Regions from separate parts of the Novosphingobium sp. APW14 genome, predicted to be linked through region 1. Evidence: predicted binding sites of a transcription regulator. Region 1 holds the regulator's gene; the other holds the start of a gene.
What was found. Region 1 encodes LexA, which represses DNA repair genes until DNA is damaged. Its sites were predicted from a motif close to GTTCCNCNCTTGTTCT; they were not measured.
Positions count from the first base shown of each region.

Region 2: the regulator LexA is predicted to act here: its motif matches at 7,149-7,164, upstream of recA (recombinase RecA).

Region 1 is NZ_JAVYAB010000003.1:223,816-238,635, forward strand. Features, by position in the region: gene RQP55_RS05600 (ATPase) at 1-654, opposite strand, end outside; gene RQP55_RS05605 (Hpt domain-containing protein) at 726-1,025, shown strand; gene RQP55_RS05610 (hypothetical protein) at 1,131-2,309, shown strand; gene RQP55_RS05615 (hypothetical protein) at 2,335-3,288, shown strand; gene RQP55_RS05620 (HAMP domain-containing sensor histidine kinase) at 3,292-4,731, shown strand; gene RQP55_RS05625 (hypothetical protein) at 4,684-4,887, opposite strand; gene RQP55_RS05630 (citrate synthase) at 5,117-6,400, opposite strand; gene gltX (glutamate--tRNA ligase) at 6,414-7,856, opposite strand; gene RQP55_RS05640 (ComEC/Rec2 family competence protein) at 7,885-10,095, shown strand; gene lexA (transcriptional repressor LexA) at 10,092-10,781, opposite strand; gene RQP55_RS05650 (molybdopterin molybdotransferase MoeA) at 10,878-12,080, opposite strand; gene moaC (cyclic pyranopterin monophosphate synthase MoaC) at 12,080-12,553, opposite strand; gene trpC (indole-3-glycerol phosphate synthase TrpC) at 12,591-13,367, opposite strand; gene trpD (anthranilate phosphoribosyltransferase) at 13,364-14,329, opposite strand; gene RQP55_RS05670 (aminodeoxychorismate/anthranilate synthase component II) at 14,340-14,820, opposite strand, start outside.
Region 2 is NZ_JAVYAB010000001.1:34,377-49,196, forward strand. Features, by position in the region: gene RQP55_RS00175 (GreA/GreB family elongation factor) at 87-581, opposite strand; gene RQP55_RS00180 (lytic transglycosylase domain-containing protein) at 586-2,550, opposite strand; gene dapA (4-hydroxy-tetrahydrodipicolinate synthase) at 2,645-3,526, shown strand; gene smpB (SsrA-binding protein SmpB) at 3,609-4,091, shown strand; gene RQP55_RS00195 (DUF2062 domain-containing protein) at 4,088-4,669, shown strand; gene RQP55_RS00200 (response regulator) at 4,666-7,086, shown strand; gene recA (recombinase RecA) at 7,236-8,303, shown strand; gene RQP55_RS00210 (arginase family protein) at 8,502-9,311, shown strand; gene RQP55_RS00215 (class I SAM-dependent methyltransferase) at 9,350-10,168, shown strand; gene alaS (alanine--tRNA ligase) at 10,239-12,884, shown strand; gene RQP55_RS00225 (carbonic anhydrase) at 12,881-13,699, opposite strand; gene RQP55_RS00230 (cation:proton antiporter) at 13,793-14,820, opposite strand, start outside.

The DNA.
Region 1 (14,820 bases):
GATGACAGGCAGTTGGCCGCGCAACTTTTCCATATTCTCCAGCGCTGCGGCGCTGACCGAACCGAGCGTTTCAACGCGGGTGCCGTTGTCCGCGACCAGTGTGGCGAGTTGCGCGGCATGTTCCGACAACCGTTCAACCGCAACACGGCCAAGCGAATCGAGATCGCGGGCCTGGGCGGCGATGAATTCACGGGCCAGGCTCAGTTCGCTGTTAACCGTATTGAGTCGCATTTCGAGGGCCGCAGATTCCTGAGAAAGGTGTCGTGCGACGTCGGTAAAGCGGCTGGCCTCGCGGCGGCTATGTCGCAGCGCCAGCAGCCAGCAAACCCCAACAAGCAGCACCGGAGCCGACCAGTCAGTCAGCCAGGTGGCCCACTGCTGCGGTGTTCCGCCGGCGAGCAGTTCCGCCTGATGCGCGATGAAAAACAATGCCGTCCAGCCCGCTATTAGCAGGATTGATAGCGTGGCGGCGGCGATGGGCCACCAGGCGCGACGGGGGGCTGGGCTGTCATCAATTTCGACCAGATCGTCCGTGCCGGGGCTTTCAAACCACGCATCCTCAGACACGAACGCGTCCAGATCGGATTCGGCTTCGGGCGACACGCCGTTCGGCATGTCTGCATCGATCGCAGTTATGCGTGATCTTCTCGTCATGGTTAACCTGTTACCACGCAAAAGCCACTAATAAACCCCACTTTAACCCTTTCCTGCCATAGGTCTTGACCATGGCTTACGAAGTTGGATCCCTTGATGCCACGCTTTCGGCCGCTGCTGGTGAAGATGCGGCGCTGTTTGCCGAACTGCGGCAGGCTTTTGTTGACAGCCTTGCACGGCAAGTGGACCTGCTCCGGCGGGCGCGCTGCGATGGCAATTGGCAAATTACTGCGATGCGGATCAAAGGTTTGGCGGCCAGTTTTCACGCCGATGCGCTGATCGGGTTGGCTGAAGAAGCACTGGATGCCGCGCCCGGTGACCCCCTGGCGGTTCGCAGGATCAAGGCCTTTTTGGACGAATACGCCGCCTGATCGGAGGGCTCGCGACTTGTGTCGCGCGGATTGAGCCGGTAGTCTGCCGGCTCTTCCCTCAACTCGATCATTGCGGAGGCCGAACTGCGGGTCGCGCTCATCTCCATGCTGGAAACTGGTACCGCCCCGCGCGGTGCCTTGCGCGTGGGTGGCGTTTCGGTGGCGCTGGAACAGCTGGTCCTGGTGTTGTCGATGGGTTGCGAGCGGATTTTCTGCCTGGCCAACCGGATGACGCCAGAGATCGCCGCGCTTCAGCATGAGGCAGAGCGCGCCGGGGCACGGTTTCAGCTGATCCCGGGGCCACATGGCCTGCTGGGCCAGGTTACCGCGATGGATGAGGTGATCGCGCTGGCCGACGGCCTGTTTGCCTCGGTCAGCGATGCCGTTGCCTTGCTTGAACCTGGTGCGGCGGTGCTGGTGCAACCGGCCGCGACCGGTGTGGAAGCAGGGTTTGAGCGGATTGATCCAACCCAGGCGAGTGGCGGTGCCCTGCGCATCCCGGGGCGTCTGGTGGAACGCTTGGCTGATCTGCCGCATGACTGCGACGCCTTTTCGGCGCTCTTGCGGATTGCTTTGCAGGCCGGGGTGGCGCAGCGGCCGCTCCCGCCCGCCGGCCAGGGTGACGGTTTCTGGACACTGCTCGACAATGAAGAGCAGGCCCATGCCCTTGAACCACTGTGGATCCGCCGCCGGATCCGGCACGCGCGACCGTTCAATCCCACCCGCGGCCTTGCACGCTTGCTTGTGCGCAGTTTTGGTCCGGCATTGCTTCACGCTGGAAGCGGATCACGTTTTGTTACCGGGGCAGCGGTGATGCTGCTGGTGCTTGCGCTGGGGACGGGTTGGCTTGGCTGGCCGGGACCTGCGCTGGGGTTGGCCGCACTCGCCTGGCTGCTGGGGGAGGCAAGCGTGGTGCTCAAGCGGATTGAGGCGGACCGGGTGGTGCCGCCAGGCCGTGGGGTCAACTGGCATAGCTTGTTTGATTGGAGCACCGATGCGCTGATGGTGCTGTTGATTGGCTGGGCTGCGCCGGCAACACCGTGGCAAACGGGCTTGGATCGGTTCTTTGCGCCGTTGATCCTGATGGCCCTGTTACGGATCGTTCCGCGTGTGACCCAGGCACCTTGGACATATTGGTTGGAAGACCGGGCTTTTCTGGCGCTGGTGATCGTTCTGGCGCTCTTGGCTGGGCTTGCTGCTCCGGTTGTTTACGGACTTGCGCTTTTACTCGCAGCCTGTGGAATCCTGTGGCCTACTGGGGCTGCAAGGCTAACGCCATCTTAACCAAAATTGACCTAAGAGCTGCCGGATGAGCGAGATGTTTGCACCGGGCCGGGTCGAACCCACCGTCGAGGACGTGCTGCGCGAAGAGCTGGCGCAGGGCGATGCCGTAATTGGTTCAATTGGGCCGATTTTGCAGCATTTTCTGGCGAACGATGACCACTCGCTGTTCAACGACGAGATTGTCGCCCGGGTGCGTGGGATGATCGATCATCTAGTCAGGCAGATGCTTGATGCGATCGAGGATGCACAGGGCACGCCGCGCCGCGAATACACTCAGGAAACAATTGAGCACGTAGTTTCCGCATTGGTCGGTCGATCGGCGCTGCTGGCGCACGTTCATGCTCAGGCGCTGGAATTCCAATTGGCTGAACGGCTGCAGGCGCGGCTTGCGCTTGATCCAGTGCTATCGCCCTTGCTGCAGGCCCTGATTGCCTCCCCGGACAACGCCACGGCGGTCAGCGCGATGGCCCTGCTGGCCGCGCAGGCGCGGTTCGTCCAGGCCCAGCGCCGGATGCAATTGCCGCTCGACGAGCTGCCGGCCGATCTGTTTCACATTATCTTGCAGGTGCTGCGCACGGTTGAGGCCGAAGTTGAGGTGATCGCCAAGGCAGAAGCCGCGCTGCGTGCCGGCTATGACGAAGGGCGCAGCCGGCTTGGCTTGATGTCGCGGCTGGTGATTGGCATGGGCGGCGGGGCGACCGCGGCACTGGCGGTCAGCCACGCCGGGGTTGGCCTGTTCCTGACGGCGCTATCGCTTGGCTCTGGCCAGGATCGCGACCTCACCGCGCTGGCGGCGCATGAGGGGCAGCTGGCCCGCCTTGCCCTGGCGCTGCGCGCTGCGGGCGTTCGGCCCGACGGGATTGAGGAACAGTTCCTGGCGATCCACCCCGATGTTTCCCTGCCAGAAGGGTTGAGCAGCCTTGGCGCTGACCGCGCTGCCGCGCTGCTTACACATTCTTTCGCGGGGGTGGGCCGCTAAGCGATGACCACCGGCGGCGCCTTCCTGGCCCGCGCTTCGTGCGACGGGACCGATGTGCTGACATCGGCCGACGAAGTTGTGGCGACGCTACAGGAACGCTGCGGCGGTGATGTTCCCGGTCCGATCGCGATTCCGGCGCTGCGTGACCTCGTTCAGCGCGCGCGCATACTTGGCCTCAAACTGGCGCGGCGCATGGAAGCCACCGACGGGCAGGATGCCATTTCGGCATGGGTTGAGGTTGAGCCCGATCCTGAGACCGGTTCGTGCCAGATTGGCATCGTTAGCTGGCAGGCCACGCCGCTGCCGGCGGAGAACCTGAACGAGACAGTGGCGCGCCGCATTGCGATCGATCGGACCGTGGCTGAACTGATCGCCGTGCTGGATGGCGGACAGAACATCATCACCGTCAACGCCGAGGCTTCGGACCTCGGTGAACTGTGCGAAGCAATGCTGGCCGGGGTCGGACGCCCCTGGACAGACTTTATCGCGGTTGAGGGCAGTTCGCACCGCCAGCCGGTCCATTGGCGCCTGCTTGACGGGGCAGAGGTCCGCGTTCCCGGTTCGGAGCGCAAATGGCGCGCCACCCTGATCCCAAAAGCCGATGTCACGGGCGAAATTCAGGCCTTTGAACTATGCCTGACTTCCGAGACGGTCCTGCCTGTCCCTGTTTCGCCGCCCTTACCAGCAATTGGCGAAGCGCGCATGCCCAGCAACGAGCCTGGCCCTGTTGGACGTGACATTGCCCCTGTGTTGCGCCAGCCTATTGCCCGGATCATCGCCAATGCCGAAACGATCCGTACGCGTCTGGCCGGGCCGCTGGCCGAAGAATATGCTGCCTATGCCGCAGATATCGCCGCAGCAGGTCAGCATCTGCTCTCGCTGGTTGAGGACCTGACCGATCTTGAGGTTGTCGAATCCGATGATTTCAATACCGCGCCGGACCGGATCGACCTGGCGGATGTGGCCCGCCGTGCGGCCGGAATCCTGACCGTACGGGCGCAGGAGCGCGGAATCTCAATTGACGCTCCCAAACCGGGTGAGCACCTGCCTGCGATCGCCGAATTTCGCCGGGTTCTGCAGATCCTGCTCAATCTGGTTGGCAATGCGATTCGCTATGCCCCGGACAATTCGCAGGTCTGGATCCGGCTGGAAGATGCCGGTTCGCGGGCACGGCTGGTGGTGGCTGACCAGGGGCCGGGCCTTTCAAGCGAGCAGCAGGTCAAGGTGTTCGAAAAGTTTGAGCGGCTCGGCCGCAGCAATGAAGATGGCGGCTCTGGTCTTGGCCTTTACATCTCGCGGCGCCTGGCCCGCGCCATGGGCGGGGACCTGATGATAGACAGCGCACCCGGGCAAGGCGCGCGGTTTATCCTTGATGTGCCGGCTGATTTGCTGGCGCTACGTCCGACGACGGCGCAGCAGCCAGAGTCCGACTGCGCCGAGTAGCGCCAGAACTGCCCCGTTCACGGCCCACTGGCGGTCAGCCAGCATGAAGCTGGAACTGGGCCACATGATGATCCCCAGACCCTGGCCAATCCACAACAGCCCCATGGCAATCGCCAGAACGGCGATAACGCTCAGCAGAAAACGAATGACGGCCATAACAGAACTCCCCCGATCGGCGCCGTTGTTGGCTGCCTGATCGAGGGAGTGTCTGCTTTATTCGGCAATTTGTCGAGCAGGACGTTGGCGTAACGTCCTGCAAGGCGATCAGCGCCTGCCCACCGGAACGTAATCGCGCTGCGTCGGGCCGGTGTTGAGCTGGCGCAGCCAACCGGTTTCTCTTGAGAAACCGGGCACAAGAAATCTTGCGGCTGCGCCGAACCGGCGTTTAGCGATTGCCCACCGGAACGTAATCGCGCTGCGTCGGGCCGGTGTAGAGCTGGCGCGGACGCCCGATCTTCTGGCCTGGATCGCTGATCATTTCGTTCCACTGCGCCACCCAGCCGACGGTGCGGGCCAGGGCGAAGAGCGCGGTGAACATGGTGGTCGGGAAGCCGATCGCCGAAAGGATGATGCCCGAATAGAAGTCCACATTCGGGAACAGCTTCTTTTCGATGAAGTAGGGATCGCTGAGCGCGATCTCTTCAAGGCGAAGCGCGGTTTCGAACAGCGGATCGGTAACCTTCAGCGCATCGAACACTTCGCGCACGGTTTTCTGCATCACGGTCGCGCGCGGGTCATAGTTCTTGTAGACGCGGTGACCGAAGCCCATCAGGCGGAACGGATCGTTCTTGTCCTTGGCGCGCTCAATGTAGTGTGGAATCTTGTCGGGCGTGCCGATTTCCTTGAGCATGTTGAGCGCGGCCTCGTTCGCGCCGCCATGCGCCGGGCCCCACAGGCAGGCAATCCCAGCCGCGATGCAGGCAAACGGGTTCGCGCCCGACGAACCGGCAAGGCGCACGGTGCTGGTCGAGGCGTTCTGTTCGTGGTCGGCATGAAGGATGAAGATCCGGTCCATCGCGCGTTCAACCGCCGGGATCACTTCATATTCTTCGGCCGGAACGCCGAAGGTCATCTTCAGGAAGTTGCCGGTGTAGGACAGGTTGTTGTCCGGATAGATGAACGGCTGGCCGACCGAATACTTGTAGGCCATCGCCGCAATTGTCGGCATCTTGGCGATCAGGCGATGGCTGGCGATCTTGCGCTGCATCGGATCCGAAATGTCGGTGCTGTCGTGGTAGAAGGCCGACAGCGCACCAACCACGCCGCACATGATCGCCATCGGGTGCGCATCGCGGCGGAACCCGCGATAGAAGGTGGCGAGCTGCTCATGCAGCATGGTGTGGCGGGTGATGGTGCGGGTAAAATCGCCCAGTTCGGTCTGGCTCGGCAGTTCACCGTTGAGCAGCAGGTAGCTGACTTCCATAAAGCTGGAATGTTCAGCCAGCTGGCCGATCGGATAACCGCGGTGCAGCAGCACGCCTTCATCGCCATCGATGTAGGTCAGCGCGCTTTCACAGCTGGCCGTGCTGGTGAAGCCCGGGTCAAACGTGAACATGCCCGTCTGGCCATAGAGCTTGCGGATGTCGATCACGTCCGGACCGACGCTGCCCGAAAGCACCGGATATTCGTGATCCTGGCCGTTCGCGTTCAGCTTTACCTGGTTGCCCACCTAACTTGCTCCTTCAAACCTGCGCCGCACCGGCCGGAACCGACTGGGCGGCAATCCGCGCCAGGCTTTCGTCCCGACCAAGCAGAACCAATACGTCGAAAATACCCGGAGAGGTTGTCTGGCCCGTTAGCGCGGCCCTAAGGGGTTGCGCAAGCTTTCCGAGACCGAGGCCAAGCTCCTCCGCCATTGCCTTCAGACTGGCCTCGAGACTTTCGAGAGTCCAGTCGTTTTCCACTTCAATACGGGTCTTTACCTGCCCCAGCAGCGCCCGGGCATCCTCGGTCAGCAGCGCTGCCGCCTTTTCCTCAATCGCCAGCGGGCGCTGGGCGAAGAGGAAGGCCGCATTGGCTGCCAGCTCGTTAAGGTCCTTGGCCCGCACCTTGAGCACGGGCATGGCTTTGGCCAGCAAGGCTTCATCGACCGGCCCGGCCATCCGCGGAGCGACCAGCGCGGCCAGGCGCACGTCGTCTGCTTCGCGCAGATAGTGGCCGTTCAGATTAAGCAACTTAGCAAGATCAAAGCGCGACGGGCTCTTGCCGACGTGGGCAATATCGAACCATTCGACCGCTTGGTCGCGGCTGATGATTTCTTCGTCGCCATGGCCCCAGCCGAGCCGCAGCAGGTAATTGAACATCGCTTCGGGCAGCACGCCCAGTTCATCGCGATAGGCATCGACCCCCAGCGCGCCGTGGCGCTTGGAAAGCTTGGCTCCGTCGTGCCCGTGGATCAGCGGGACGTGGGCATAGGTCGGCTCGGGCCAGCCCATGGCGCGAATGATCGAGAGTTGGCGGAAAGCGTTGTTGAGGTGGTCATCGCCGCGGATCACGTGGGTTACGCCCATGTCGTGATCGTCCACCACCACGGCCAGCATATATGTGGGCGTGCCGTCAGAGCGGAGCAGGACGAAATCGTCGAGTTCGGCATTGCTCACCGCGACGCGGCCCTGGACCTGATCCTCGATCACCGTCTCGCCCTCGCGCGGGGCCTTGATGCGGACCACGAAGGGTTGCCCGGCGGGCGCTGTCGCCGGATCGGCATCGCGCCATTCGCTGTCGATGCGGAAGGTGCGGCGTTCGGCCTGGGCAGCTTCGCGCCGGGCCTGGAGCTCTTCCTGGGTCAGGTAGCAGCGATAGGCATGGCCAGCGTCGAGCAGCTGGCGGGCCACTTCAGCATGGCGGTCAGAGCGGGCGAACTGGAAGGTGGCGGGTTCGTCGCCGGCCAGGCCCAGCCATTCCAGCCCGTCAAAGATCGCCGCAATGGCCGGTTCGGTCGACCGGGCGCGGTCGGTATCTTCGATCCGCAGCAGATAGGTGCCGCCATGGTGGCGGGCGTAGAGCCAGTTGAACAGCGCCGTGCGCGCACCGCCAATGTGCAGATAGCCAGTGGGCGAGGGGGCAAAGCGGGTGACGACCGGACGACCGGCCGCTTTTTCGCTTGTTGCTCCGCTACTTGCCATTACACGATCCATCCTGTCTTGTCGGGGCATGGCCCAGGAAGCCCTGCCAGAAGTGCCGTTTGAGAGCGCCCCCGAAGGGGTCGCTGCAATGCAGCATGGCCCTTGGCGCAAGCGCGTGGACTTGGCAAGCGGACTTAGTGCCATTGAAGGCTCCCTCGTGCGCGCCGGATTTGCCCGCGCGCCGTGGCTGGTTGTGGGCTTTGCTACCGGGATTGGCGCGTGGTTTGCGCTGCCATCGGCCGGGTGGTGGCTGGGCCTGATGCTGACCTGCGCCGCCATGGCCGGCGGGGTGCTCATATGGCTGCGCGAGGACGGGGCTTTCCCCTTCCTGCGTCAGGCGCTGGCTGCAATCGCGCTGGCTATCGCGCTGGGCTGTGGCCACGTCTGGGTGAAGTCCAGCCTGGTCGGTGCAGCGCCGATTGCGCGGCCGCAAGTGGCAGAGTTGGTCGGCACGGTCCTGTCACGCCAGGAACAGCCTGCGGAGGGGCGGGCGCGGCTGCTGCTGGCCACGCGTGATCCGAATAGCGGAAAGGCGATCAGGGCGCGGATCAACGTGCCCCTGGCTCTGGATCAGGCCGCGCTGCGTCCTGGCGCCGCGGTGCGTCTCCGGGCGCGGCTCGTCCCGCCCGCTCCGCCGATGCTGCCGGGGGGCTATGACTTTGCCCGCGCGGCCTGGTTTCAGGGGATCGCCGCGACCGGCGCAGCACTTGGGCCAATTTCCATTCTTCGGTCGGGTGGGCAAGGCCGGGGGCTGGAAGATGTGCAGCGCGCACTATCCGCCCATGTCCGCGCTCAGCTTTCGGGATCGGCAGGGACAATTGCGGCGGCCTATGCCAGTGGTGACCGCGGATCCATTTCCGAGGCAGACGAAGAGGCGATGCGCAATTCAGGGCTTGCCCACCTGCTGTCGATCAGCGGGCTGCATGTCAGCGCGGTGATCGCAGCGGTCTATGTCATGGTAATGAGGCTGGGCGCGCTTTGGCCCTGGCTGGCCTTGCGCGTGCGGCTGCCGCTGGCAGCTGCGGCGGGTGGGGCCATCGCTGGGATCGGTTATACCCTGCTGACCGGCGGTGAAGTGCCGACGGTGCGCTCGTGCATCGCTGCTCTGCTGGTGCTGCTGGCGCTGGTGCTGGGGCGCGAAGCGCTGTCGCTGCGGATGGTGGCGGTGGCGGCATTTGTGGTCCTGCTGTTCTGGCCTGAAGCGCTGGTCGGGCCGAGCTTCCAGATGAGCTTTGCGGCGGTGATCGCGATCGTGGCGTTGCATGGTGCCGCTCCGATCCAGGCCTTCCTTGCCCCCCGCGAGGAGGGCTGGCTGGCGCGGATGATGCGCAACCTTGCCATGCTGCTGCTGACCGGGGTGGTGATCGAGCTGGCGTTGATGCCGATCGGCCTGTTTCATTTCCACCAGTCGGGGGTTTACGGGGCCCTGGCCAATGTTATCGCCATTCCGCTAACCACTTTCGTTTCCATGCCGCTGATCGCGCTGGCGCTGTTGCTCGATACAATCGGGCTTGGCGGACCGGCCTGGTGGCTTGCCGGACAGTCGCTCGATGCGCTGCTTGGACTGGCGCACTTTGCCGCCAGCCAGCCGGGTGCGGTGACTACCCTTCCAGCGATGGGACGCGGGGCCTTCCTGCTGTTTGTGGCGGGCGGACTGTGGCTGGCGCTGTGGCCGGGCAGGGTGCGCCTGTGGGGGCTGGTGCCAGCGGGTATCGGTGCGGTCTTGCTTTTGACGCTGCAGCCACCTGATCTGCTGGTTTCGGGAGATGGCCGCCATGTTGGGCTGACCGGGGTACTACCCGGAGAAGTGCTGGTGCTGCGTGCGGGACGCGAAGGCTATGCGCGCGATACGCTTTTGGAATTAGCCGGGATGAGTGGAACCCCGCGTCCGCTTGATCAATGGTCTGGGGCGCACTGCAACGTTGATCTGTGTCTGGTGCAGATTCGCCGCGGCGGGCGGGTTTGGTCCTTGCTCCTGACACGCACGCGCGACCGGCTGCCCGCGCGCGCCTTGGCCGCAGCGTGCAGGCAGGTGGATGTGGTGATTTCAGATCGGTGGTTGCCGCGATCCTGCCGGCCTAGATGGCTTAAGGCGGATCGGCACTATCTGGAACGGAGTGGAGGGCTGGCGATCGATCTGGCGGATCGCACGGTGGTCAGCGTGGCCGATAGCCAGGGCGACCATGGTTGGTGGATCGGGCCGGAACCACGCAGGCCCCGGCCCGTCTCAACCCGTTAGTGATAGCGGCGCAGCAGGCCAGCCAGCTTGCCCTGAACCATCACTTCGCCCGGACGATAGACCTGCGGCTCGTAAGCGGCATTGGCTGGATCGAGCCGGATCATCCCGTTGTCGCGGTGCAGGTACTTGAGCGTCGCTTCCTCGCCGCGAACCAGAGCGACGACGATTTCCCCATCGCGGGCGGTGTCGGTCTTGCGGATCAGAGCATAGTCACCATCAAAGATCCCGGCTTCGATCATCGAATCCCCGGAAACCTCAAGCGCATAGTGCTCGCCCGAGCCAAGCAGTGCCGCGGGTACCGGCAGCATGGCGCTGGTTTCCATCGCCTCGATCGGCACGCCGGCCGCGATCCGGCCGTGCAGCGGGATCTCGATCACGTCGTTAGCCGGAGCGGGTTTGGCCTCTGGCGGGCGGATCACGGCGGCAGCGGCGTTGTTCGAATTGGCAGCGCGCGGCGCCTTCGTTACCACGTCTTCCGGCTGTTTGAGCACTTCCAGCGCACGGGCGCGGTTGGGCAGGCGGCGGATAAAACCGCGCTCTTCCAGCGCAGAGATCAGGCGGTGGACGCCCGACTTGGACTTAAGGTCCAACGCTTCCTTCATTTCCTCAAACGAAGGGGAGACGCCGGTCTCTTCAAGCTTTACCTGGATGAACCGGATCAATTCATGCTGCTTACGCGTCAGCATCGCCCTTAACCTCCCATTCGCGGCCGGGAGAACACCTCTGTTCCCGTGCCGTTCAGTGAACGAATGTGGAACAGGTAAGCAACATCTGAATCCAAGTCAAGCAATTCCGCCATTTTCGAGCGGATAGATGAAAACCGGCGTTCCGGCGGGCAAAATGGGGCTGTTGGCGGCCCGGTCGATCAGGCAATTGCTGGCTGCCAGCGCGGCAAGTGCGCCGCTATCCTGGCCAAGCGCCGGGGTCACTTCGCCACCGCTCAGGATGCCACGCAGGAACTCGCGTCGGTCGCCCCCGCCGGCCATGGCTGTCGCGAGGCGCGCCTCGTGCCGCACCGGGAGCGGCTGCTGCGCACCGGACAGGCGGCGCAGCAAGGGCAGCAGGAAGAGCCATGCGGTTACAAAGCTTGAAACCGGATTGCCCGGCAGGCCGAGCACGACTTGCTGGCCTTTGCGGGCTACCAGCAGCGGCTTGCCCGGCTTGATCGCCACTTTCCAGAAATCGAGCTCCGCCCCCCAGGCTCGCAAGGCCGGGATCATCAGGTCGTGATCCCCCACCGATGCGCCGCCACTGGTAACAATCACATCTGCTGATGATGCGGCGTCGAGTTCGGCAATCAGCAGGTCCAGGTTGTCGGGTACCGGTTCGCGCCGGGTGATGCGGCAAGGCAGGCTGGCGGCGAGGGCGGCCTGCATTGCACCGTTGCTTGCTGGGACCTGATGCGCTGCGCAGTTCGCAGGATCGGCGGCCAGCTCATCCCCGCTGTCAATGATGGCGAGGCGCGGAACGCGACGCACCGCGATGTGCCTGTGCCCCGCCGCGAGAGCGAGCGCGACCTGCGCCGGACCAAGCCGCTTGCCGCGTTCGGCCAGCATCCTGCCTTCAGAGAAGTCAGATCCGGCGCGGCGGATGTATGTGCCGGGCAGGCTGGGACCACTGCCGGTCAGGATCAGCGTGTCGTCATTGCGCGTGACATCTTCCTGCACCACCACGGCACCTGCGCCGCCGGGCACAACGGCGCCGGTGGAGACGCGCACGGCCTGGCCGGTGCTGACGAGGCCCTGAAACGGGTGCCCTGCAGCGCTTTCGCCAATGACTTGCCACGGACCATCAAGATCGTTTTCACCGACGGCATAGCCATCCATGCTGGAGACAGCGCAAGCAGGCTGGGTGCGCGCCGCGACCAGCGGCTCGGCCAGCCAGCGTCCCAGCGCGGAGGGAGGATCAACCCGCTCCAGCGGCAATGGCTCGGCCAGTGCCAACAGGCGCGCCTGGGCTTCTTCCAGCGGCAGCGGTGCCGGCATCAATCCTGGGCCTTCCAGTCGCCCGACTTGCCACCCCGCTTTTCAAGCAGGCGGAGGTTGCCGATGGTCATGCCCTTGTCGAGCGCCTTGGCCATGTCATAGATTGTCAGGAGCGCGACGGAAGCTGCTGTAAGGGCCTCCATTTCCACGCCGGTCTGGCCGGTAAGCCGGGCCATGGCGGTGACCCGCAGCCCATCGGCCTCAAATGCGAAATCGATCGCCACCTTGGACAGCATCAGCGGATGGCACAGCGGGATCAGCTCGCTGGTTTTCTTCGCGGCCATGATCCCGGCAACCCGCGCCGTCGCCAGCACATCGCCTTTTTTAACTGCACCAGCGCGGATTGCGGCCAGTGCCTCGGCCGACATGGTGATGCGGCCCTCGGCAATAGCCTCGCGCTCGGTGGCGGGCTTGGCTGAAACATCGACCATCGCGGCATTACCGGCATCGTCGAGGTGGGAAAGCTTGGTCATGGCGCAGTCTTGTCAGAAAGCGCAGCGCAGGACCAGCCTATCCGAGCAGCAGGCTGCGGGTTGCCGCTTCGACATCTGCCTGGCGCATCAGGCTTTCTCCGACCAGGAAAGTGCGGACATTGCTGCGCGCCATGCGCTGACAATCGGCGTGGCTGCCGATCCCGCTTTCGCAGACCAGCAAGACATCGCCGGGGACCAACGCGGCGAGGCGTTCGGTGGTGGCGAGATCGACCTCGAAGGTCTTGAGGTTGCGGTTGTTGACGCCGACCAGCTTTGACTGAAGGTGCTTGAGCGCCCGTTCCATCTCGGCCTCGTCATGTACTTCGACCAGCACGTCGAGGCCCTGCTCGCGGGCGGCGGCCTCGATCTCGGCCATCATGGCATCTTCCAGCGCGGCAACGATGATCAGGATCGCATCGGCCCCCATCGCCCGGGCCTCGGCGCATTGCCAGGGATCGACCATGAAGTCCTTGCGGATCACCGGCAAGTCGCAGGCAGCGCGCGCGGCGATCAGGTAATCCTCGTGCCCCTGGAAGTAAGGCGCGTCGGTCAGTACCGAGAGGCAGGCTGCGCCGCCCGCCTGATAGGCGCGGGCATGGGCCGGCGGATCAAAATCGGCGCGGATCAGGCCTTTTGAGGGGCTGGCCTTCTTGATCTCGGCAATCAGGGCGAAGCCTTCGGCGGCCTTGGCACGCAGCGCCGCCTCAAACCCGCGCACGGGTGAAGGGGTGGGCCAGTGGCTGAGCCCCTGCGGCTTGCGGGCGGCGAGTTCGACGCGCTTGGTCGCGCAGATTTCGGCGAGCTTGTCGGTCATTTCACAGTCTCGATCCAGCAGTCCAGCAGCGCCTTGGCGAGGCCCTTGTCGATGGCTTCGGCGGCTTCCTCGACGCCTTCGAACCAATCTTCGGCCTGCCCAGCGACCAGCAGCGCGGCTGCGCTGTTGAGCAGCACGGCGTCGCGATAGGCCCCGGCTTCACCCAGCAGCAGGCGGCGCAATGCCTCGGCATTGTAGGCCGCATCGCCGCCGCGCAGGTCTTCCAGCGGATGGCTGGGCAGGCCGGCATCTTCGGGCCGGAGTTCGGCGGGCAGCGGGGGCAGGCCGATTGCGGCCAGATAGCTGGTGCCTTCGATCGAAAGTTCGTCCAGCCCTTCCGCACCCGAAACGATCAGTGCCGCCTCGGTGCCGAGGAGTTCCATCGCCTGCTTGTAGAGCGCGATCAGGCCCGGCTGGGCGACGCCGACCAGCTGGCGCGTTACCCCGGCAGGGTTGGCCAGTGGGCCGCAAAGGTTGAAGATTGTCCGGCGCCCCAGCGCTTTGCGGATTGGACCAACGCGGGCCAGCGCGGGGTGATGCGCCTGGGCGAACAGGAAGGCGATGCCAAGGTCGGGCAGGGTTTGCTCGGCTAGGTCTGAAGCACGGGCGAGGTTCAGGCCCAATGCTTCTAGCGTATCGGCCCCGCCGGCCTTGCTGGATGCCGCGCGGTTGCCATGCTTGGCCACAGGTACGCCGCAAGCCGCAACAACCAGCGCCACGGCGGTCGACACATTGAGGCTGTGCTGGCCATCGCCGCCAGTGCCGCAGACATCGATCGCGCCGGTGGGAGCGCTGACCGGCTTCATCCGTGCCCGCATGGCGCGAACCAGGCCGGCGACTTCGGCAGCCGTTTCACCGCGGTCAGCCAGCTCGATCAGGGTAGAGGCGATTTGATCATCGGCCATACCGCCATCGAGCATGCGCCCGAATAGCGCCTCGGCTTCCCCCAGCGCCAAACTCATGGGCAATGCCTCACGCCAGTTCCTTCGCCTTGATGCCGCAGATCGCGAGGAAGTTGGCGAGCATGGCGTGGCCGTGCTCGGTGGCGATGCTTTCCGGGTGGAACTGCACGCCGTGGATCGGCAGGCTGGCATGGCGGAAGCCCATCACGTGGCCATCGTCGGACCGGCAGTTGACCACCAGGCTGTCCGGAATGTCTTCAACGATCAGCGAGTGATAGCGCGTTGCGGTGAAGGGCGAGGGGAGGCCCTGGAACAGACCCGTGCCATCATGGGTAACCTGCGAGGTCTTGCCATGCATCAGTCCACCGCGCACCACCTTGCCACCAAAATACTGGCCGATCGATTGGTGACCCAGGCAGACGCCCAGCAGGGGCCTGCCGGCATCGGCGCAGGCGCCAACCAGATCCAGGCTGATCCCCGCTTCGTTCGGCGTGCAGGGGCCGGGTGAAATCAAGAAGCCTTCAGCCCCGGTGCTGATTGCCTGCCCCGCC
Region 2 (14,820 bases), on a different contig from region 1:
CGGGAGCGCTGGAGGTCTCTCAGCCGCGAGCGCTTACCTGCGGTCTGCTCGCGATCCTTGGTAGATGGGGACTGGGCAGGCGATTTTCAAGGCGCCGAGGCTGCCGGATAGGCTATCGCCAAGACTTCCCATTCCTTCTCGCCCCCGGGCAGGTGCACCCGGCGCAGATCGCCCACTGCCGCCCCGCGCAGGGCGCGGGCCATGGGGGCCGACCAGCCGATCAGGCTTTTGCCGGCATCCTGCTCGTCATCGCCCACCAAGGTGACAGTGCGCTGGTTATCGTCTTCGTCAGCGATGGTGACTTTCGCGCCGAACCAGACACGGCTGCGGTCTTCCTGCCGCGCCGGATCGACCACCCGGCAGAATTTCATGCGCCGGGCGAGGTGGGCCAGTTCGCGGTCAATTTCGCGCATCCGCTTGCGGCCATAAAGGTAGTCGCCATTCTCGCTGCGGTCGCCATTGCCGGCAGCCCAGCTGACAATCTCGACAATCTGCGGACGTTCGGTGCCCAGCAGATGATCATAGCGTGCGCGAAGCGCGGCCATCCCTGCCGGGGTAATGGGTGGTCCATCCGGCTTCACGGGATCAACCCGGGGTGCGCTTGCCAAGGAACCGGCTGAGCGGGTTGGGTCCGCCCATCCGCGCCTTGTCCGGGTTCATCGCTTCATAGACCACGGCGTTTTCCAGCACGTGCTGCACATAGCTGCGGGTTTCGCTGAACGGGATACGTTCGACCCATTCGACCCAGTCAATCGTGCCGTTGCGGGGGTCGCCATTGGCGCGCAGCATCTTGTTCACATTACCCGGTCCGGCATTGTAGGCGGCCACGGCCAGCGGATAGCTGCCATTGTAATATTCCAGCATCCGCCGGAAATAGGCGTCACCAAGGGTGATGTTATAGGCGGCGTCCTTGATCAGGGCATCAGGATTGTATTCCAGGCCAACCTTGGCTGCCTGCTCTCGCGCGGTTCCCGGCATCAGCTGCATAAGCCCGCGTGCGCCAACATGGCTCATCGCGTTCATCGCAAACTGGCTTTCCTGCCGGGTAATGGCGTGGACCATGGTCCAGTTCGATCCGGCAACGACCGGGATTAGGGGATAACCGGTCTTGTGAAACTCGCCGAACCCGTCGGTGTGGGCAGCCTGGGCCAGGATGACGGCTAGATCGCGTCGTCCCAGCTCGCGGGCAAGGTCTGCCACCAGAACGTGATCGGTTTCAGTGATTGCCTGCTCGCTGATCTCGCGGAAGAACCGCACGCCGGTTGGCCAATCGCTGGCGCGGGCAACTTCGCGCACTGCCATGGTCAGCGGCCGGGAATTGAACGCGGTGCGCTCTGCGGCGGTAGGAACGGCGCGCGGTTGCTGGTTGAATGCAGGAAGTGGGCGGCCAAGCCGTTCTAGCGAGAGCTGGCCATAGTACTGCTCAGGATAGATCGCGGCCATTTCGAAATAGCGATTGGCCTCGGCCATCTTGCCGGCCTGGGCCATTGCCCGGCCCGCCCAGTAATAGCCCTTCGACCGGGTCTGAGGACTGCGCGCTGCAGCTCCATAGCGATAGAATAGCGGTGCGGCGCGAGACGGATCGCGCAATTCATTGAGCGCCCGGGTGCCGCCCAGCCACATCAGCGAGGTGTAATCGTCGCGGATCTGGAACGACTGCAAGCTTACGTCAGTGCCGGCCGGGAAAGTTTCATCAATCGCGGCAGCAATCCGCACGGCGTTGGCAGCATCACTATTGCGCGCAACCGAGAGAAGTTCACCAATCCACCGACGGGCATCGCGCGGTGGTGCCGCCAACGGGGGGCGTGTGGCGAGTACGGCTGCGGCAAGACTGGTCTTACCCGCAGTCCGCAGCATGCGGACGCGGTTATAGAGGTATCCCGCATCGCGCAGTACGCTTGGTCCCGGATCGATCCCCTGGGCTGCCGGATCCTGGCCGTTGACCAATCCGAGCCGGGCCAGAAAGCTCGGCCGTGATTGGGCCGAAACCAGCAACAGCTGCCGCGTAGCCTGCGTTGAACTGTTGTTCCACAACAGCGCGTCCATCCGGGCATCGTGATCCGCAGGGGTAAGAACCTTGGCAAGGCGTGCCGATAGCGCGGCCTCGCTTAGGTCGTTCATCGGGCCAGCGCGCCAGACAGCCCGGCCCAGTTCGACCGCTTCGGGACGGCCAAGTTCGAACAGCGCCAGCGCCTGGCGGGCGCGGGCTGAATTGGTAATGGCCGGATAGCGATCAAAGAACGCGGCGATGCGCGCGGCGGGGGCGCTCTCCCGCTCCAGCGCGCGTTCAGCATAGCTGCGCAGCTTGGTTTCTTCTGGAAAGCCCGGATAGCTCAGCAGGAAGCTGGCATAGTCATCGAACAGGAACCGGTCTGAACCGGTCAGCAGTTTCCAGCGCGCCACGGCCTGGGCCATCGGGCTGGCTGGTTGTGCCGCATGGGTCGCGCGGGAACGGTCCCAGTCGGCAGCATCCTGTGCTGATGCGATCGACGGAGTCATTGCCACGCTTGCCAGCAGCAAAGCAAATGTCGTGCGGACCATGCTGGACATTCTTGGCAAAGGCTCCTTATCAGGGGCTGAACAAGGCGGTTGCCGGGGCTTTGGCAACCGTGGGTCCTATGGGCCAAGAAGAAGGGTGAAGTCCATGTTCTCCGGCTCAATTCCGGCTCTGATTACCCCGTTCACCACAGGTTCGGTGGATGAAGGGGCATTCCGCCGGCTGGTGGACTGGCAAATTACCGAAGGTTCCGCCGCTCTCGTACCCTGCGGGACAACCGGTGAGGCACCCACGCTCAGCAACGATGAGCAGCACCGGCTCTTTGCCGTGACGGTTGAGGCGGCGGCCGGCCGGGTGCCAGTGATAGCCGGCTGCGGCAGCAACGATACCCAGACGGCGCTGTGGCACATGCAGGAAGCCAAGGCGCTGGGTGCCGATGCTGCACTGATGGTCGCGCCATACTATAACCGCCCCAGCCAGGCAGGTCTGCTGGCCCATTTCAGCTACCTGGCCGAAAAGGTCGATCTGCCGATCGTGCTTTACAACGTGCCAGGCCGGACCGTGACCGACATCAAGCCCGAAACCGTGGCCGAACTGGCCCGCCGGTTTCCGGAACGGATCATCGGCATCAAGGACGCGAGCGGGGACATGACCCGGCTGACCGCCCACCGGCTGGCGCTGGGCGAAGGCTTTGTTCAGCTGTGCGGCAACGATGACATGGCGCTGCAATACAATGCCGGCGGCGGGGCCGGCTGCATCTCGGTCACCGCCAACGTTGCCCCGCGGCTCTGCGCCGAATTCCAGGCCGCCAGCCGGGCGGGTGATGTGGCCAAGGCGCACCAGCTGAACGAACGGCTGTTCCCGCTGCATCAGGCCCTGTTTACCGATGCCTCGCCCGGCCCGGTCAAGTACGCCCTGAGCCGGGTTTGCGACTGGCTCAATGATGAAGTGCGCCTGCCGCTGGTCCCGTGCAGCGACGATGCGCGCCGGGCAGTCGATGCCGCGCTGAAGCACGCCGGGGTCATCTAGCAACCGCTGCACCAGCCGGGCGTGAATTTAGTAAGGACCCCCGGTTTCTTTTTGTGCCAAGCGGGCCTACATGGCCGGGATAATGGCCCGTCCAACCCACGCAGCATTCGACAAGAAAAAGGTGGTCGCCGAAAACCGGCGGGCGCGGTTCGATTATCATATCGATGATACGGTTGAGGCGGGGATCGCCCTGACGGGAACCGAAGTGAAAAGCCTGCGGTTCGGGGAGGGTTCGATCGCGGAAGCCTATGCCGAGGTCAAAAATGGCGAGGTCTGGCTGATCAATTCCAATGTGCCCGAATTCAGCCACGGCAACCGGCACAACCATGTGCCCAAGCGTCCGCGCAAGCTGCTGCTGCACGAGCGGGAAATCGCCCGCTTTACCGGAGCGGTTGAGCGCAAGGGCATGACGCTGGTGCCGCTGTCGATCTATTTCAACGGCCGCGGCCGGGCCAAGGTGGAACTGGCCCTGGCCAAGGGCAAGAATGCGGCTGACAAACGTGCCACGATCAAGGAACGTGACTGGAAGCGCGACCAGGCGCGCATTATGCGGGAACACAAATGACCGACCTGTCATCCCGCATTACCCGCTGGGCCCGCGCCAATATGCCCCGGCGCGAGGAGCTTGAGCATAGCCGCTGGATTGGCCCCTTTGCGCGTCGGCCCGAACTGTGGCGTTTTACCCGCCGGTCGGTGCCGCGCGGCGTCGCTGTTGGCCTGCTGGTCGGAATTTTTGCGCTGATTCCCGGGATCCAGATCATCGGTGCGGCGCTGATGTGCGTGCCCAGTCGGGGCAATATCCCGTTGGCGGCGCTGATGACCTTCCTGTCCAACCCGGCGACCACGCCACTGATCCTGGCCGGGTCGATCTGGCTGGGCAACCAGCTGGGCTTCCACGCCGATCCCCAGACCTTTTACGGCCTTTATGAGCGCGGGGCAGGCCTTGGCGAATGGACCCGCTGGCTGCTTTCTGACGCGGCTCCGGCCGCGCTGCTGGGCCTGTTCATCATTTCGACGGTGACGGCTGCCATCGGCTATCTTGTTTCGGCCTTCACCTGGAACAGCTGGGTGCGGCGTAAGCGCCGCGCGGCGCAAGAGCGGCTGATTGCCCGGCGCGAGCGGCAGGAACCAGTCCAGTCGTGAGCGCGCCCGGCTCCCGCATTACGACGAGTGGGGGGGAGCGGCTGGTACTGGGCGCGGCCTTTTTGGTCAGCCTGGGGCTGGTCTGGCTCGCCACGCGCGAAACGCTGGTTGTGGCGGCCTTTGCTGGCGGTCTGGCATCCCTGGGTGCGCTTGCCTGGTTGCTCGCTCGTCCCAAGCCCGTTTTGCAAGAGGCTGAATATGCCTTGCCGGACTGGTCGGTCACGATTGCCGCGATTGACCGGCCAGACTGCGCCATCGCGATAACCGACCGGGCCGGGCGCCTGGTCTGCGCCAACCGCACCTTTGAAGACTGGTTCACGACCAACCATGCGCCGCCGCGGCTGCCGATGGACAATCCCTCGCTTGAACGGCTGGCCAAGGCTGGCCGTTCTGGCTGGCGCGATGGCTTGGGCAAGGCCGACGTGATCGAGAATGAAGCCGGGCGCTGGACTGCCTCCGCCCAACGTGCCGGCCGGGGCGACGATTACCTGGTCTGGACCATCAGCGCGCTGTCCAGCGCTGATCCGGTCGCCGAACTGGTCCCGCACCTTGATGGCAAGCTGGGTCGGGCGCTGGCCACGGCGGGCATGGCCGCCGCGATCGTTGATCCTGATGGCAAGATCCGTGCCGCCAGCCCGGGCTTTGCCGCCCGCGCGACGGGCGATCCGGCAGCTCTTTTGACCGGGCAGGATTTTACGTCGTTTCTACGCCAGGACGATCGCGATCAGGTCAGTTGGGCGCGCGAAGGGCGGCGCGGAAATCCTTTGACGATGTATTACCTGCCCGTGCGCGATCCCGATGCGCCAGGTCCGGTCGACTATGCCACGACCCCATCCTTGATGCTGCTGATCGAAGCCGGGGTGGGCATCGCTGGCAGTGCAGTTGAAGGCTCGGCGGCTGTGCCACATCTTGAGGCTTTGCTTGGTAATCTGCCGCTTGGGCTGGCTATGGCTGACCGCGATGGGCGCCTGCTCTTCGCTAACCCGGCCTTCATGCGCGCCGCGGGGCGCGAAGGCGACGCACCACCGACCTATCCAACAGACCTGGTGGTTCAGGAAGACAAGGGCGCCATTTCCGATGCGATCCGGCGTTTTGCGCAGGGACCCTCGGCTGCGGGTGACCTGGCAATACGACTTCGCACGCAACCGGAAGATCCGGTGACGCTTAGTTTCGCCGGTGTGCGTGGCCTGGGCGAGGCCGCGGTCCTGCTCAGCATTTCCGACAGCACGGAAGAGGCCCGGCTTAAGCGGCAGGTCGCTCAGGCCACGAAGATGCAGGCCGTAGGGCAGCTTGCTGGCGGCGTGGCGCACGATTTCAACAACGTGCTGACTGCGATCCTTGGTACTTGTGACCTGATGTTGCTGCGCCATACCCCCGGCGACAGCGATTATGACGATATCCAGCAGATCCGCGCCAACTCCAACCGAGCAGCCAGCCTGACTCGCCAACTCCTCGCGTTTAGCCGTCAACAGACCTTGCGCCCGGAAGTGCTGCAGCTTCCCGATGTGGTGCAGGACGTTTCGACCCTGCTGAAACGGCTGATTGGCGAGAAGGTGAAGCTAACAGTCACCCATGATCGCGATCTGGGTGCCGTGCGGGCCGATCCTAGCCAGCTTGAGCAGGTAATCGTCAATCTTGTGGTCAATGCCCGCGACGCGATTCTCTCGAAGGGTGAGATTGGCGGGGGGCGGATCAGTCTTGCCACTCGCGGCGTTAGCGCGGCTGATGTCCGAGCCATGCGGAACGCGATCATGCCGCAGGTCGATTATACCGCGCTGGTAGTGGAAGACACCGGGACCGGGATTTCGCCCGATTACCTTGGCAAGATCTTTGAACCGTTCTTCACGACCAAGGAGCAGGGCAAAGGAACGGGTCTCGGCCTCTCCACCGTTTATGGTATCGTCAAGCAATCGGGCGGCTTTATCTTTGCCGACAGCGAAGTGGGCAAGGGCACCAGGTTCACGGTCTACCTTCCGGTACACCATGCCTCGTCCGATGAGCTTGCTATCAAAACCGTTCGTGCCGAGCCAACCGCGCAATGGGCCGGTGGCGGACGAGTGCTGCTGGTTGAAGATGAGGACATGGTTCGTGCAGTGGCCGAACGCGCACTGACCCGCGCGGGCTACACAGTCACCGCGGCAGCCGATGGCGACGAAGGCCTCGCCTATGTCGAGCAGGGTGCCGAATTCGATCTGGTCCTGTCCGATGTGGTCATGCCCGGGATGGACGGGCCGGCCATGATTCGCGAGATTCGCGCCCGCCACCCGGCGCTGCCCGTGCTGTTCATGTCTGGCTATGCCGAGGAGCAGCTGCGCAAGGAAATCAACATCGCCGATGTTCATTTCCTGCCCAAGCCCTTTACCGTGCAGCAAGTGACGGACAAGGTTGGGGCGGTGCTGGCCGCAGCGCAGCTTTAGGAAAACAATTTACCAAAAAGCGTAAAATTTCTATATATTTAGAGCGTTCTAAATTTGTTCCAGTTCCCCTCTTGTTCTCATGGAACAGATCGGGTACATCGAGTCGCAGTTGACCTCCTCGGTCGGCTGGTTAGGCAAGGGGACGAACAATGGGTGCACAACTCAAGCTGATACAGGAAGGCAAGGACACCATGGACCGTCAAAAGGCGCTGGAAGCGGCGCTGGCCCAGATTGATCGCGCGTTTGGCAAGGGCAGCGCGATGAAGCTCGGCTCGAAGGAAACGATGGAGGTTGAAGCGATCTCCACCGGTTCGCTCGGCCTCGATATCGCGCTTGGCATCGGCGGTCTGCCGCGCGGCCGCGTGATTGAAGTTTATGGTCCGGAAAGCTCGGGCAAGACCACGCTGGCGCTGCACGTCATCGCCGAAGCGCAGAAGAGCGGCGGCACGGCTGCTTTCATCGACGCCGAGCATGCGCTCGATCCGGTCTATGCCAAGAAGCTGGGCGTCAACATCGACGAACTGATCGTCTCGCAGCCCGATACGGGTGAGCAGGCGCTCGAAATCACCGACACGCTGGTCCGCTCCAACGCGATCGACGTACTGGTGGTGGACTCGGTCGCTGCGCTGGTACCGCGGGCGGAAATCGAAGGCGAGATGGGCGATAGCCACGTCGGCCTCCAGGCTCGCCTGATGAGCCAGTCCTTGCGCAAGCTGACCGGTTCGATCAGCCGCTCGCGCTGCATGGTGATCTTCATCAACCAGCTGCGCATGAAGATCGGCGTGATGTACGGCAATCCGGAAACCACCACCGGCGGTAACGCGCTGAAGTTCTATGCCTCGGTCCGGCTCGACATTCGCCGCACCGGCCAGATCAAGGATCGCGACGATATCGTCGGCAACTCGACCCGCGTAAAGGTGGTCAAGAACAAGGTTGCTCCGCCGTTCAAGCAGGTCGAATTCGACATCATGTATGGCGAAGGCATTTCGAAGATTGGCGAAATTCTCGACCTTGGCGTGAAGGCCGGCATCGTCGAAAAGTCGGGCGCCTGGTTCTCCTACGATTCGATCCGGATCGGCCAGGGGCGCGAGAATGCCAAGCAATACCTCAAGGACAATCCCGAGCTCTGCGACCGGCTGGAGGCTGCGATCCGCGGCCAAACCGAAGGTCTTGCCGGGGAGATGATGACGGGTCCCGACGGGGACGACGACGTGTAATCTCCCCAGGGGAGGGCATCCTCGTCCCCCAAAACCCAGGATGCCCTCCACGAAACAGGACCGGCGCGGTATGCCTTACCAGGCTCCGCGCCGGTCTTTTCGTTTGGGGGCATCGCGACGGTTGCATTTGCGCGCGCCATGACGTCATGCGTGCCGCCACGGGGTTAAACCGCCCCAGGATTCACGAGCACAGGCACCATGATCACACCGACCTTCCATCTCATCGGCTTGCCAACGGACTGCAATTCCTCCTTCGCCCGCGGCCCGGCGGCAGCGCCGGCGGCGATCCGCGCAGCGCTGTGGAGCGATCGCGGCAACCTGGCGGCAGAGGATGGGCAGGAAATCGGCCATGACTTCCTGCTGGAGGACCGCGGCGACTTGCCGCTCACCGAAACGCCTGATGATGACGCGATCATTCGCAATGGCGTGACTGAAAGTCTCTCAGCCGGTGCAATGCCGATCTTGCTGGGCGGTGATCATGCCGTGTCGTTCCCGATTGTCCAGGCGATCGCCGCGAAACACGGGCCGGTGAACATCCTCCATTTCGATGCGCACCCGGACCTGTACGATGACTTTGAAGGCAACCCGCGCAGCCATGCCTCGCCCTTTGCCCGCATTCTTGAAGCTGGGTTGTGCCGCCGGCTGGTCCAGGTCGGGATTCGCACGCTTAACCGCCATTGCCGCGAACAGGCGGCCCGGTTCGGGGTGGAGATCGTGCCCATCGCCGATTTCACCCCGGGCATGGTCCCGGTGCTGGATGGCCCCCTGTACATCTCGCTCGATCTCGATGGGCTCGATCCCTCCGAAGCACCTGGTGTCTCGCACCCAGAGCCTGGCGGCCTGCGCGTCCGCGAGGTCCTGTCCGTGCTGCACGCGCAAACCGGGCAGATCGTCGGGGCCGATGTGGTTGAGCTAAACCCGCGCTTTGATGCGAATGATCGCACGGCCATCCTTGCTGCCAAGCTGGTGCGCGAGATTGCGGCCACGGCATCGCGCAACCTGCGATAGCTGTTGTGCAAAGGTTCGCTCCGGCATAGCCTTTCATCATGACCACCGAGATGGATTGGCGCGCGCAGGTCGGGCGCAGCTGGGCGCAGAACTATGCGCTGACTGACCGCTCGTTCGCGGGGCTGACGCAGGTCCTTTTGGATCGCACTGTGCCGCTGGTTGGCAAGGCGGTGCTTGATATCGGTTGCGGGGCGGGGGAGCTGTCACTGGCTCTGGCCCGGCAAAATCCCGGCGCGGCAGTGTTGGGTGTCGATATCTCCCAAGATCTGGTTGAAGTGGCCAAGGGGCGGGCCGCGGATCTGGCCAATGCCAGCTTTATCGAGGCCGATGCCGCAGCCTGGCGCGATCCCGGATTTGCCGCGGACCTGGTCGTCTCGCGCCACGGGGTCATGTTCTTTGCCGATCCGGTTGCCGCGTTTGCGAATATTCGCGCTGCAGCGGCCGAAGGCGGGCGCTTGGTGTTCAGCTGCTTCCGCACGGCCGGGGAGAATGCCTGGGCCGCCGGCCTAGCTGAATTGCTTGGCTTGCCGCCCTCGGTCAATCCCCGCGCGCCCGGGCCTTTTGCCTTTGCCGAAACCACCCATGTCGAAAGCATCCTGAGCAGTGCCGGATGGCAGGGCATTGCCTTCGAAGCGGTCGATTTTGCCTATGTCTGCGGCACCGGGGAAGACCCGGTGGAAGATGCCCTGAGCCTGTTCCGTCGGATCGGTCCGGCTGCCCCGCATCTGCGCAGTCTTGAAGGCGCGGCCCTGGCTGATGCCGAATCGCGAATCCGCGAATGGCTGGAGCGGCATCGCAGCGGCAACCTGGTCGCCATGGCCGCGGCAGCCTGGATCGTCAGCGCACGCAAGAATTAGCGCCATCGATTGCCGTGATCGTGCCTTCCCGCTTGCCGCAAAACTGCGCCTGTCCTAGGGGCGAGGCGCTATGACCTCGACGAACGACATCCGCCGCTCCTTCCTCGAATACTTCGGCTCGAATGGGCACGAGGTGGTGCAGTCGGCTCCGCTGGTTCCGTACAACGATCCTACCCTGATGTTCACCAACGCCGGGATGGTGCCGTTCAAGAACGTCTTCACCGGGCTGGAAACCCGCGCGACCCCGCGCGCCACCTCCAGCCAGAAGTGCGTGCGCGCCGGGGGCAAGCACAACGACCTCGATAATGTCGGCTATACCGCGCGCCACCACACCTTCTTCGAAATGCTGGGGAACTTCAGCTTCGGGGACTATTTCAAGGAACAGGCGATCATCCACGCCTGGACCCTGCTGACCAAGGAATGGGGCATCAACCCCAACCGGCTGACCGCCACCGTCTATCACACCGATGACGAGGCGTTCGCGCTGTGGAAGAAGATCGCCGGCCTGCCGGAAGAGCGGATCATCCGCATCCCCACCAAGGACAATTTCTGGGCCATGGGTTCGGACGGTCCGTGCGGGCCGTGCAGCGAAATCTTCTACGATCACGGTGACCACATCTTCGGCGGCCCTCCGGGCAGCCCGGACGAAGACGGCGACCGCTTCGTCGAAGTCTGGAACCTGGTGTTCATGCAATATGAGCAGGCTGCGGATGAGATCGTCAGCGAACTGCCCAAGCCCAGCATCGACACCGGCATGGGGCTGGAACGGATCGCTGCGGTTATGCAGGGCGTGACCGACAACTACGATACCGACACCTTCAAGGCGCTGATCGCTGCCTCTGAAGGCCTGACCGGCGTGAAGGCTGAGGGCGAGCAGCAGGCCAGCCACCGTGTGATCGCGGATCACCTGCGCTCAACCAGCTTCCTGCTGGCTGATGGCGTCCTGCCCAGCAACGAAGGCCGCGGCTATGTGCTGCGCCGGATCATGCGCCGCGCCATGCGCCATGCCCACCTGCTGGGCGCGAAGGAGCCCCTGATGCACCGCCTGGTCGCTTCGCTGGTGCAGGAAATGGGCGCTGCCTATCCTGAGCTCGGCCGCGCCCAGCCGCTGATCGAGGAAACCCTGCAGCGCGAGGAAGTGCAATTCCGCCGCACCCTGGCCAACGGGCTCAAGCTGCTTGACGAAGCCACCGCCAGCCTGGGCCAGGGTGGCGAGCTGCCGGGCGAGACCGCATTCAAGCTCTATGACACCTATGGCTTCCCCTATGACCTGACCGAGGACGCGCTGCGCGCCCGCGGGATCGGGGTGGACCGGGCCGGTTTCGATACCGCCATGGCCCAGCAGAAGGCTGCGGCCCGCGCCGCCTGGAAGGGCTCTGGTCAGGCGGCTGATGCCGAGGTCTGGTTCGATATCGCCGAACGCGTCGGCGCGACCGAGTTCACCGGCTACACTGCCACCACGGGTGAGGCGCAGGTCGTCGCCCTGGTCAAGGACGGCAAGGAAGTGGACAGCGCCAAGGCTGGCGATGCCGTGACCGTGATCGTCAACCAGACCCCGTTCTACGGCGAAAGCGGCGGCCAGACGGGCGACAGCGGCACGATTGCCGGGGCCGATGGCCTGGCCATCGCAATCAGCGATACCGCGAAGCCGCTTGGCCGCCTCCATGCCCATAACGGCACGGTCCAGGCCGGCACGGTCAAGGTGGGTGACGTGGTCAAGCTCGATATCGACGTCGCGCGCCGCGATGCGATCCGCGCCAACCACTCGGCCACGCACTTGGCCCATGCCGCGCTGCGCAACCGACTTGGGGCCCATGTCACCCAGAAGGGTTCGCTGGTTGCTGCCGACCGCCTGCGTTTCGACTTCTCGCATCCCACCGCGCTGACGGCTGAGGACATTGCCGCGATCGAGGCCGAAGTGAACGCTGAAATCCGCGCCAACGAGGCTGTGGTTACCCGCCTGATGAGCCCGGATGATGCCATTGCCGCCGGGGCCATGGCGCTGTTCGGTGAGAAATATGGCGAGGAAGTGCGCGTCCTCTCGATGGGCCGCACCACCGACAAGACCTATTCGGTCGAATTGTGCGGCGGCACCCACGTGCGCGCCACCGGCGATATCGGCCTGTTCCGGATCGTCAGCGAAAGCGCGGTCAGCTCGGGCGTGCGCCGGATCGAAGCCATGACGGGCGAGGGGGCGTTCCGCTATCTCGCCAGCCGTGAGGACGCGCTGAAGAATGCCGCATCGGTTCTGCGCACCACGCCGGAAGACGTTGAGGCCCGCGTTACCGCGCTGCTCGATGAACGCCGCAAGCTTGAACGCGAACTGGCCGAAGCCAAGAAGGCGCTGGCGCTGGGCGGCGGCGGAGCCAAAGCGGAAAGCGCTGATGAGGAAGTGGGCGGGGTCAAGTTCTCCGGCCAGGTGCTCGATGGGCTCGATCCCAAGGAGCTGCGCGGCCTGTTGGATCAGGCCAAGGCGCGGCTCGGTTCAGGCGTGGCGGTGATCGTTGCCGTGAACGAAGGCAAGGCCAGCATCGCGGCCGCCGTGACCGAAGACCTGGCCGGCAAGGTCAGCGCGGTCGACCTGGTTCGTGCGGGTGTCGAAGCACTGGGCGGCAAGGGCGGCGGTGGCCGTCCGGACATGGCCCAGGGCGGTGGCCCGGACGGGGACAAGGCTGCCGCTGCGATTGCTGCGGCCAAGGCCGTGCTGGCGGGCTAGTTCGTTCCCGCCACCAGCAGGCGCCCGTGGCGCGGCTGGGTGGGGCGGGCATTGTCGCCTACGATGGCATGGATTGCGGCGATCTGGGCGGCGCTGGCCTGAACTGGCTGGATCGCGACATGCCATCGCACGCCTTCGCTGCACGGCGGGGTCGTCAGCGAACCATCATAGCGCCAGACGGCCAGACTTGGTGGCAGCAGCTTGGCCGGATCAAGCGTAACCCCGCCAACCACATGAGCGGCGGCCTGCTGGCGCGGGGCGGCCTTGACCACTTTGTCGAGCTCCGGGTTATGCGCGCCTTCTTCGAACAGCACGCCCAGCACCGCCAGATTGCCTGAATGGTCGGCGTGCACAAAGTGCGCGACCATGGGATAGGGTACGCCATAGACCGTCTCTTCGGAGGGCGTATGGAAATGTACCTGAACCAGCTTGTAGTGCGAAATTCCGCTGGAAAGGATTGAGCCTTCGGGGAAGTTTACCTGAACGGTATGGCCGTTGTTGAGGATGCTGAGCTGGCCCGGGCGATAGGTGGCGCGCACTTCGATCCGGCCTTCGATATCCGCACCGCCCAGGTCGATCGGGCTTTGCATGCGGCCGACCTTGCAGGTCTTGAATTCGTCAGCCAGCTCACCCCACTGTTCGGGCCCGGTCTCGCCAGCATAGCCCCAATGCTGCGCGCCGCCGCTATGTGGAGCGGAAGCAGGGACACGTGCGGAGACGGCGTGAGACGCGGGAGCATGGCCTGATCCGGCCAGCGCCGGAGCGGCAATCAAAAGCGCCAATGCGGCGCCGGTGGGGGCATTACGGCGGGTCAAGCGGGCAAACTCCTGTCAGGAACCCCGCCAGCATAGACAGCGCTACCTAAGCCTGCGCCAATCGCGGGCTAGGGACAGCTACGGACGCAGCGTTCAGGCTGACGGGCGTTCGCGCAGGCCGGCGCTCTTCAGGCGCGGCTTCTCGTCCAGTTCGCCCTCTTCCATGATCTGGGCGCGGAACTCGTCGCGCTTTTCGTGGATCGAGGCGATCACCGGCCCCATCGGCACGCCCAGATCAACCAGCACGGCTTCTGATAGCTGCAGCGAGCTTTCGAGCGTCTCGGGCACGGCATGGCTCGCCCCGGCGCGGTAAAGCAGGGCGGCATGGCTGACATCGCGGGCACGGGCGATGATGGTCAGGTCGGGATAGGCCACGCGCAGCTTGCGGACCAGCCGCTGCACCGCGACTGGCTCATCCATGGTCAGGATGATGGCGCTGGCCCGTTCCACGCCCAGCCGGTGCAGGGTGCTCTCCCACGCGGCATCACCGAACACCACCGGGTACCCATCAACCTGCGCGCGGGTAACGGTATCGGCATCGCCATCGATCCCGACAAAGGGCTTGTCGTGAACCCGCAGCATATCGGCCACCAGCCGTCCGACGCGGCCCATGCCAACCACGATGGCGCGCGGGACATCGTCCTCGGGCAGGTCAACCACCGGCCGCTGGCCTTCCACCCGGCGGCCCAGGCGCTTGCCCAGCCAGGCCAGGCCCGGCGTTATGGTCAGCCCGATTGCGGTTACCGTCTGCCAGAACTGCGCGGCATCGGCATTGATCAGCTGCACCGCGCTGGCCGTGCCCAGCACGATCAGGGTAGTCTCGGACGGGCTGGCCATCAGGATTCCGGTTTCGGTCGCCGTGCCAGAGCGGGCACCCATCGATCGCAGCAGCACGGCCGTGACCAGGGCCTTGGCCATCAATACGGCCACAACCCCGATCAGGATCTGGCTCCACTGCTCGAACACCATGGCCAGGTCGAGGCTCATCCCCACGGTGATCAGGAAAACCCCCAGCGCAAGGCCCTTGAATGGTTCGGTGATCCGCTCAACCTCGGTGTGGTATTCGGTTTCGGCGATCAACAGGCCGGCAACCAGCGCGCCGAAGATGGGCGAGAGGCCGA